3 linked regions of the Methylococcus capsulatus genome follow. The main gene of each other region encodes a partner of the protein of the gene in region 3 in a complex. Links are inferred from orthologs where the notes say so. Each region holds a gene or a part of one and is shown on either strand. Other genes may lie near its edges.

Region 1 (3,062 bases), 620 kb from region 3 along the record:
CGGCGTCCAGGAAACTGACGGACAAGGCGCCGGCATCCATCAGCGCATCCGACACATCTTCGGCCAGTTCCTCGTCGACGGTCACCATCAACTGCTGCCACATGACTTTAGTGCTTGAGCCCCAGCTTCTGCTCTAGGTAATGGATGTTCTGCCCGCCCGCCTCGAAAGCACTGTCGTTGACGATATCGAGCAACAGCGGAATATTGCATTTGATTCCGCCGATCACCATCTCGTTCAAGGCCGTACGCATCCGGGCGATCGCTCCGGCGCGAGTTTCACCATGGGCAATCAGCTTGCCGATCATGGAATCGTAATACGGCGGAACACGATAGCCGTTGTAGATGTGGGTCTCGACACGGATACCCGGCCCGCCCGGCATATGGAACTGCTCGATCAGCCCCGGCGATGGCATGAAATTGACGGGATCCTCTGCATTGATCCGGCATTCGATGGCATGCCCGCGCATTTCCACTTCGGCCTGACGGATCGAAAGCGGCTCGCCGGCGGCGATCCGCAGCTGTTCCTTGACGATGTCGAAGCCGGTGACCATTTCGGTCACGGGGTGCTCGACCTGGACCCGGGTGTTCATTTCGATGAAATAGAACTGGCCATCCTGGTAGAGGAATTCGAACGTGCCGGCGCCGAGATAACCGATCTCTCTGCATGCCTGCACGCAACGCATGCCCATCTCATCCCGCTGTGCCTGGGTGATGCCGGGTGCCGGCGCTTCTTCCACGACCTTCTGGTGACGGCGCTGGGTGGAGCAGTCACGCTCCCCCAGATGAACCACGTTGCCGTGTGAATCCGCGATCACCTGAAACTCGATGTGGCGCGGATTCTCCAGAAACTTCTCCATGTATACCATGTCGTTCCCAAACGCGGCGCCGGCCTCGCTCCGGGTCAGTTCAATGGAAGCGGCAAGACTGGCCTCGCTGTGCACGACCCGCATGCCGCGCCCGCCACCGCCACCGGCAGCCTTGATGATGATGGGAAAACCGATCCGTCTGGCGATTACCAGATTCTCTTGCTCGTTCTCTCCCAGAGGGCCGTCCGAGCCCGGCAGAGTGGGGATCCCGGCCTTTTTCATCGCTTCGATGGCCGCGACTTTGTCTCCCATCATGCGGATGGTTTCCGGCCTCGGTCCGATGAAGATGAATCCGCTCTGAATCACCTTTTCGGCGAAATCGGCGTTTTCCGATAAAAAGCCATAGCCGGGATGGATCGCCAGAGCATCGGTGACCTCGGCGGCACTGATGATCGCCGGAACATTCAGATAACTGTCACGCGAGGCCGCCGGTCCGATGCAGACCGACTCGTCGGCCAGGCGCACGTGCTTCAGATCGCGGTCCGCTTCGGAATGTACGGCGACGGCCTTGATCCCAAGCTCGCGGCAAGCACGGAGGATGCGCAAAGCGATTTCACCGCGATTGGCGATGACGACTTTACCTAGCATAGTGAGTACCTTGGAGACTGTTGAGCCGAAACGGGCCGAAGGCTATTCGATCACGAACAGCGGCTGGTTGTACTCCACGGGCTGACCGTTCTCCACCAGAATCTTGGTCACTATGCCGGCCTTGTCGGCTTCGATCTGATTGAGGATTTTCATCGCTTCGATGATGCAGAGCGTGTCGCCGACTTCGACCCGCTGCCCCACTTCCACGAACGCCTTGGAACCGGGAGAGGGTGCCCGGTAGAACGTGCCCACCATGGGGGATCGCACCTCGTGGCCGGTAGTTTCCTTGGCCGCTTCGGTGGGTGGCGGTGCCGGCTGCCCGGTGGGAACCTGGGATACCGCCGCTGGCATCGTCCCCGCCGCCAAGGCGGCGGGGACCGCGAGGCTGGAGGTGTAACGACTGATCCGGACGGACTCTTCCCCTTCGCGAATTTCGATCTCCGCGATATCCGATCCCTCGATGATATCGATCAGTTTTTTTATTTTTCTAATATCCATCTATAACGACCTATATGTCATTTGCAGGGCGGCCTGGAGCGCCAGTTCGTAGCCCACGGGGCCCAATCCGCAGATGACCCCCTTGGCAATATCGGAAAGATAGGAATGACGGCGGAACGGCTCGCGCGCATGCACGTTCGAAATGTGTACTTCAATGAAAGGCACGGCGGTGGCCAGCAGCGCATCGCGCAAAGCGACGCTGGTATGGGTGAACGCACCGGGATTGATGATGATCATGTCGACCGCGTCGCGGAACGCCTGGTGAATGCGTTCGATCAAAGCATGTTCGGCATTGCTCTGAAAGAAATCGATCGGCATGCCCGCCGCCCTGGCCTGTGCCTCCAGGCGCGATTCGATATCCGAAAGCGTGTCGCTGCCATAGATGCCGGGCTCACGCACCCCCAACAGATTGAGGTTAGGCCCGTTCAGCACCAAGATACCCGCCATTGCGCGTGCCAGCTCTTAAATATCGATGAAATCGCCCAAACAGGCGGCGGTATTCTGCCGAAATGACAGTATCTTGTCCACAAATGCAGCAACAGGCCGGTTGGCGGCATCATCGGGGCGACATGAGCCGCGGCCCGATGGCGGCCAGAAAGCCGTTCTTCGTCTGGGGCCCCAGGAAAGTCGCGAGCACCCGCCCGCGGCCGTCGAAAGCCACGCTGAAGGGCAAGCCTCCGCCGGCATTCCCGAGGTGCGCCGCCAACGTATCGCCACCGTGCTCACCGACCAGGATACGATAGCCCACCGGCAGCTGCCGCAAAAACGCCGCAACCGCCTCACGGTCCTCCAGCGCCAGACCGACGACCTTGAGCCCGCGCGGCCCGAATTCCGCATGGAGGTCGTCCAGCACCGGCATTTCCTCCCGGCACGGTTCGCACCAGCTTGCCCAGAAATTCAGCAGCAGCACTTCGGAACGCTCATCGGACAGACGCACGGGGTGGCCGGAAAGGTCGGGAAACACCGATTCCGGCCCCTGCCAGTCGGGCGCTGCAACCGACAGCCAACGCTGCGCCAGCGCCCCCGCCAGAAGGGCCAACACAGCGACCAGAACCAGCACGAACCTATCGGACACCGTCGAACAGCCGCTCGAGGTGATGGACGAACTTT
Region 2 (3,128 bases), 1.4 Mb from region 3 along the record:
GATGGGCTGACGGTCACGCAGCCACGGCGGCAGCCCGGCTTCCTGGAACAGTTTCTTGAGTTCATGGTGTCCCTTGCGGCCCGCCGGTTCGAGCCTGTCGCCCGCCCGCCGGTAACGCACGGTGATGCACCCGCTCCGCCATTTGTCCGGATCGATGCCAGGGCCGGGTCGCAGCGCAGCATCGAGGCCGCCGTTACCGGCCAGCGTGAGGGGAGTCTCTCCGCTCCAAGCGGCCGTCCAGGAGGCGTCGAAGTCCGCTGCCAGAGGAAGCAGATAGAGGCGATGGCGATAGCGCCTCACCGTGCCTTCGGTCCAAGCGATCGCCGGTGCGTGCTCTGCGGCCGTTTCGATGAGTTCCCGCCGTATCCGATCCAGCAGTTTCGCCGGGGGGACTCGCAGACCCCGCTTACGTATCCAGCGGCGTAGCAGCAGCCGTTGTTCGTCCGGATGCAGCCTTTGCACGGCTCCGACGTCAAGGCTACCGGGTTCGTCCGCGGCCGTCGCGGTCGCCAGCAGGATGTCCGCTTGTTTGTCCAGGAGTCCGGCGGCTTCGGCACAGTGGCCGGCGCTGCGGGCGAGATTGGCCGCGACGGCCGGCCAGCGCACGGCGAGCTCCGGCATGATCCGGCGGCGGATGAAATTGCGGTCGTAGTGTTCGTCCCGGTTGCTGGGGTCTTCGATCCAGCGCAAGCTTTTGTTCCGGGCGTAAGCCAAAATGTCTCGGCGGCCGTAGCGGAGCAGGGGACGATGCAGGATGCCGGGACCGAAAGGGGCTGCCTTCGGCATGGCGGCGAGCCCGGCCAGCCCTGCGCCGCGCAGCAGTTGCAGCAGCAGCGTTTCGGCCTGGTCGTCGAGATGCTGTGCCGTCACGAGGATATCCCCGGGATTCAGCAAGGCCTCGAGTGACCGGTAGCGGGCATTGCGCGCCGCCGCTTCGGGGCTCTCGCCGGGGCCGGGGCGGCCGTCGACCCGGAGGATGTCCAGAGCGACGCCGTACTCCTTGGCGACCGCTGCGCAATGCCGGGACCAGGCGTCAGCGGCCGGCAGGATTCCGTGATGAACGTGGACGGCGCTGAGCCTGATGCCGGAGACGCGGCGCACTTCGCACATCAGATCGAGCAGGACGGCGGAATCCAGCCCACCGCTGAAAGCCACCCTATAGGTCGTGCCGGGGTGGAGACCGGCGCGGAAACCGTCGAGGCTCAATCTCACCCGATTCGCCCCGTCCCGGCGGATTTTCCTCAGGTGGCGGGCTCTTCGTAAACGCCGTAGCCCATGAGGCGCTCGTAGCGCATGGCCAGGAGTTCGTCCAGCGGCATGGCGGCGAGTTCGTCGAGATTACGCTTGAGTTCAGTTTTCAGGTTGTCGGCCATCCGCTCCCGGTCGCGATGGGCACCTCCCAGGGGCTCGGGCACGATTGAATCAATCAGCCCCAGTTCCATCAGGCGCTCGGAAGTGATGCCCATGGCTTCCGCGGCCAGCTCGGCCTTGTCCGCGCTCTTCCACAAGATGGAAGCGCAACCTTCGGGCGAGATGACGGAATAGGTGCTGTACTGGAGCATCAGCAGGCGGTCACCGACGCCGATGGCCAAAGCCCCCCCCGAGCCGCCTTCGCCGATCACCACACAGACGATCGGGGTCTGCAACTGTGCCATTTCGAACAGATTGCGGGCGATCGCCTCGCTCTGTCCGCGTTCTTCGGCGTTGATGCCAGGATAGGCGCCGGGGGTGTCGATGAGGCAGACGATGGGCAGTTGGAAGCGTTCGGCGAGCCGCATCAGCCGCAGCGCCTTGCGATACCCTTCCGGCCTCGGCATGCCGAAATTCCGGTAGATCTTTTCCTTGGTATCGCGTCCTTTCTGGTGTCCGATGACCAGCACGGCGGTGCCATCCAACCGGGCCAACCCGCCGATGATGGCGGGGTCATCGGCGAAGGCACGGTCTCCGTGCAGTTCGTGGAATTCCTGGAAGATCAGGTCGATGTAATCGCGGCTGTGCGGCCTTTGCGGATGCCGGGAAATCTGGGAAATCTGCCAGGCACTGAGTGAGGAAAAAACCGACTCGGTGAGCTTGCGGCTTTTTTCTTCGAGCTTGGAGATTTCCTCGGATATATTGATTTCGTTGTCGAAGCCAACGTGTCTGAGTTCTTCGATCTTGGCTTCCAGCTCGGCGATCGGCTGTTCGAAATCCAGGAATTTCAGATCCATTCGTGTGTTGTCAATGGGGCGGGAATGACGTGACTGGCTAGTTTAACACTTCGGTCAGGAAATTCTGCATCGCCTGCCAGGAGCGCCGGTCGGCCGTGGGGTCGTAAACGGTGCCGAAACCACGGTCGTTGGCCAAGGGGTTGGTGAAGGCGTGGAGGGTGTGGCCGTACATGTGGATTTGCCAGTCGGCACCGGCCTCGGTCAGCTCGCGGCCCAGGGCGATGGCCTGTTCCGGCGGCGCCATGGGATCCTCGTAACCGTGCAGCACCAGCACCTTGGCGCGGATTTTCCGACCCACCGTGTTACCCGGCGGAATGAACAGGCCGTGGAAGCTGATCGCCCCCCGGAGATCGGCCCCGGTCCGGGCGAGATCGAGGACGCACAAGCCGCCGAAGCAGAATCCCATCGCCGCGATGCGTCCGGGATCGACTTCGGAAAGCGATCGCACGGTGTCCAGTGCCGCGGTCATCCTGGACTGCAGGAGTCCCCGGTCCGCCATGAACGGCGCCATGAGCTGGGCGTTCTGCTCCGGCCCGCTGCCCAATACCCCTTTGCCGTACATGTCCAGAGCGAATGCGGCATAGCCCAATTCCGCCAGCCGCCTGGCCTTGTCGCACACGAAAGCGTCGCGCCCGCCCCAGGCGTGGGAGACGAGAACGCCGGGACGGGGCAGAGGAAACTTGTCGTCCCAGGCGAAATAGCCCGATAGCAGCGTATCGGCATGGTGATAATCGATTTCGCGTGTCTGCACAGCCATGGATGCGTTTCTCGTTCTGATCGGCCAGGGGCCGTGATTTTCTCCGGCTTTCCAGCGTCCCGCAAGCTGGCCCGACGGGGTGATACAATGCGCGGCCAGTGTGTTCCGTGGAGTTGCATCCTATGACTTCCGATCGTTTCAACCGGGCGCTGCAGGCGATCGAT
Region 3 (3,223 bases):
CCTTGTCGCGCATCATGGCGAATACCGCGTGCACCGGGCGTCCTTGCTTGAACTGCCGCAGAAACTCCGTGAGCACATGCACCGCATGGGGATTGTGGGCGACGTCAAGCAGCACTGTGGGGCCGCCTTCCAGGATCTGGAACCGCCCCGGCAAATGGACGCTGGCCAGTCCCGCCCGAACGGCGGCTTCCGGTACCGGAAGCCGGGGCCGGATGGCCTCGATCACCTGCAGCACCGCAGACATGTTGAAATACTGATGATCGCCCCGCAGACAAGGCTCGGGCAGCGCCGTGTGGGTTTCGCCGCGTCCGTACCAGATCCAGCCGTCGTCTTCCCGCCGGAAGGAAAAATCGCGCCCCTGTATCAGTAAGTCCGCCCCGATCGCCTCCGCATGCCGCAACACCGTGGCCGGAGCATCGGGATCACCCAGAATACAGGGTCGCGCCGGCCGGAAGATACCGGCCTTTTCCAGGCCGATGGCCTCGCGGGTTCCCCCCAGCCATTCCTCGTGGTCGATGCCGATACTGGCGATCAGCGCGGCGTCGGCATCGACGATGTTCACGGCATCGAGCCGCCCGCCGAGACCGACCTCGAGGATCTGCGCATCGAGTCCGGCGCGGCGGAAGATGTCCAGCGCCGCCAGCGTGCCGAACTCGAAGAAACTCAGCGTCGTATCGCCGCGCACCGCTTCGATGCGATCGAAGGAAGCGCAGATGGCCGCGTCCTCGACTGGCATCCCGCCTATGCAGATGCGTTCGTTGTAGCGCAGGATGTGGGGCGAGGTATAGGCGCCGACACGATAACCGGCCCGGCGCAGGATGGTGTCCAGCGCTGCGACGCAAGAGCCCTTGCCGTTGGTACCGCCGACGGTGACGGTGAAAGGCCGGTCCTGAGCCGGATTGAGTGCGCGGTAAACCCTGCGAACCCGTTCCAGACCCAGATCAATGGCCTGGGGGTGCAGGGTCTCCTGCCAAGACAGCCACTCCCCGAGAGTCGAGAAGCGCATCAGCTATTCGGCTTCCGGGTCGTCCACCGGCAACGCGGAAAGATAGCGGGCCAGATCGCCCTCGCCGCCGCCCTCCCCGATCGCCGGCAGCGGCGCCTTCGGCGCGGCGGGAGCGACGCCAGCCCGGCCGTCCCGAGTCAAAAGCGCCAGCAGCGCGGCGATGCGCTCCCGCAGATCGCGGCGGTCAACAATCATGTCGATGGCGCCGTGTTCGAGCAGGAATTCGCTGCGCTGGAAGCCTTCCGGAAGTTTCTCCCGCACCGTCTGCTCGATCACGCGGGGACCGGCGAAACCGATCAGGGCGCCCGGTTCGGCGATGTTGATATCGCCCAGCATGGCAAAGCTGGCCGAAACCCCGCCCATGGTCGGATCGGTCAGGACGGAAATGAACGGAATCCTCGCCTTGGACAAGCGCGCCAGAGCGGCGCTGGTCTTGGCCATCTGGAATAGCGACAGCAGCGATTCCTGCATACGGGCGCCGCCGCTGGCGCTGAAAACGACGAATGGCGCACCATGCTCGAGGCTGTGGTTGACGCCGCGCACGAAACGTTCGCCGACCACCGAGCCCATGGAGCCGCCCATGAACTCGAAATTGAAGGCTCCCGCCACGACGGGCAGACCCAGCAGCTGACCGGCCACCACGATCAGCGCATCCTTTTCGCCGGTCGCTTTCTGCGCCTGCAGCAAACGGTCCTTGTACTTCTTACTATCCTTGAATTTGAGCGGGTCCTGGGGTGCCAGTCCTTCACCGATTTCCAGCCGGTTGCCCGGATCGAGAAACAGGTGAAGACGCTTGCGTGCGGAAATGCGCATGTGATGCGAACACTTCGGACAAACCTCGAGATTGCGCTCGACTTCCGACTTGTACAGGATCGCATTACAGCTCGGGCACTTGCACCACAATCCCTCGGGCACCGTACTCTTGGTTGATGCCTCGGTGCGGATCTTGGAAGGGACGAGTTTATGGAACCAGCTCAAAGTCATGATTTCTCTCGGATTCAGGCATCCATCGCGCGCCGCATGGTGGCGAGCAGGTCGATGATGTCCTTACGCGCCTGTTCGGGCCGGTCCTGAGCCGCCGCGATCTTTTCCACCAGGGCACTGCCCACCACCACGGCATCAGCGAACCGCCCGATGGCCGCCGCGGTGTCGGCATTTTTGACGCCGAAACCGACCCCGATGGGCAGATCGGTCAGCGACCTGATGTGGGCGATCCTGCTTTCGACTTGGCTGAGGTCGAGATGCGATGCACCCGTTACCCCCTTGAGTGATACATAGTACAGATAGCCGCGAGCGAGCGCTGCCATCCGCCGAACCCGCATGTCGGAACTGTTGGGCGCCAGCAGGAAAATCGGATCGATTCCGGCCCGGTGTAGCAGCGGCACGAACTCACCTGCCTCTTCCGGCGGCATATCGACGGTCAGTACGCCATCCACGCCAACCGCCCTGGCGCAGTCGGCGAACCTCTGGTAGCCCATGCACTCGACAGGGTTGAGATAGCCCATCAGCACGATGGGTGTCGCCTGATCGGTCCGGCGGAACTCGGCCACGAGATCCAACGTCTTGCGCAAGCTCATGTGATGGACGAGCGCGCGTTCACTGGCCTTCTGGATCACCGGTCCATCGGCCATGGGATCGGAAAACGGCACCCCGAGCTCGATGATGTCGGCCCCGGCTTCGACCATGGCATGCAGGGCCGGCACCGTGAAACCCGGCTCCGGATCGCCGGCAGTGATGAAAGGAATCAGGGCCTTGCGCTTGGCTTCACGCAACACTTGGAAAGTCGAGGTCAGACGGCTCACAGAACGATACCCTCCCGGGTGGCGATGGTGTGGATGTCCTTGTCGCCACGGCCGGAGAGGTTGACCAGGACGATCTTGTCGGAACCGAGGCTCGGCGCCAGCTTGAGGGCATAGGCCACGGCATGACTGGATTCCAACGCCGGAATGATGCCCTCCAACCGGGTCAGGGTGTGGAATGCCTCGAGCGCCTCGGCGTCGGTCGCACTGACATAGGTCGCACGGCCGGAATCCTTGAGCCAGGCATGCTCCGGCCCGACGCCGGGGTAATCCAGGCCGGCGGAGATGGAATGGGTCTCGATGATCTCACCGTCTTCGTCTTCCATCAGATAGGTTCGGTTGCCATGCAGCACGCCGGGACGGCCGGCGCTCAGCGGCGCCGAATGACGACCGGTCTCGATGCCATCACCGGCGGCCT

Evidence for each region.
Region 1: the proteins of accD (region 3) and accB are in contact, whole or in part, in a solved structure (PDB 8UXZ), measured with the Escherichia coli proteins. The link is inferred for Methylococcus capsulatus from one-to-one orthologs.
Region 2: the proteins of accD (region 3) and N4J17_RS14360 are in contact, whole or in part, in a solved structure (PDB 8UXZ), measured with the Escherichia coli proteins. The link is inferred for Methylococcus capsulatus from one-to-one orthologs.

What each region holds. Positions count from the first base shown.
Region 1 is NZ_CP104311.1:2,128,346-2,131,407, reverse strand. The notes cover bases 225-3,062. They hold accB (acetyl-CoA carboxylase biotin carboxyl carrier protein), read right to left. Parts: upstream 1,953-3,062; coding sequence 1,497-1,952; downstream 225-1,496. Other genes in these bases: dsbD (protein-disulfide reductase DsbD), read right to left, coding at 3,017-3,062; N4J17_RS10570 (TlpA disulfide reductase family protein), read right to left, coding at 2,509-3,027; aroQ (type II 3-dehydroquinate dehydratase), read right to left, coding at 1,953-2,399; accC (acetyl-CoA carboxylase biotin carboxylase subunit), read right to left, coding at 225-1,454. Outside these bases: prmA (50S ribosomal protein L11 methyltransferase), read right to left, coding at 1-103; more of accC, read right to left, coding at 108-224. UniProt on the Escherichia coli protein: This protein is a component of the acetyl coenzyme A carboxylase complex; first, biotin carboxylase catalyzes the carboxylation of the carrier protein and then the transcarboxylase transfers the carboxyl group to form malonyl-CoA.
Region 2 is NZ_CP104311.1:2,951,187-2,954,314, reverse strand. The notes cover bases 225-3,128. They hold N4J17_RS14360 (acetyl-CoA carboxylase carboxyltransferase subunit alpha), read right to left. Parts: upstream 2,208-3,128; coding sequence 1,242-2,207; downstream 225-1,241. Other genes in these bases: N4J17_RS14350 (DUF4202 domain-containing protein), read left to right, coding at 3,087-3,128; N4J17_RS14355 (dienelactone hydrolase family protein), read right to left, coding at 2,245-2,964; tilS (tRNA lysidine(34) synthetase TilS), read right to left, coding at 225-1,212. Also shown: more of tilS, read right to left, coding at 1-224. UniProt on the Escherichia coli protein: Component of the acetyl coenzyme A carboxylase (ACC) complex. First, biotin carboxylase catalyzes the carboxylation of biotin on its carrier protein (BCCP) and then the CO(2) group is transferred by the carboxyltransferase to acetyl-CoA to form malonyl-CoA.
Region 3 is NZ_CP104311.1:1,511,265-1,514,487, reverse strand. The notes cover bases 1-2,885. They hold accD (acetyl-CoA carboxylase, carboxyltransferase subunit beta), read right to left. Parts: upstream 1,991-2,885; coding sequence 1,010-1,990; downstream 1-1,009. Other genes in these bases: trpB (tryptophan synthase subunit beta), read right to left, coding at 2,805-2,885; trpA (tryptophan synthase subunit alpha), read right to left, coding at 2,005-2,808; folC (bifunctional tetrahydrofolate synthase/dihydrofolate synthase), read right to left, coding at 1-1,006. Also shown: more of trpB, read right to left, coding at 2,886-3,223.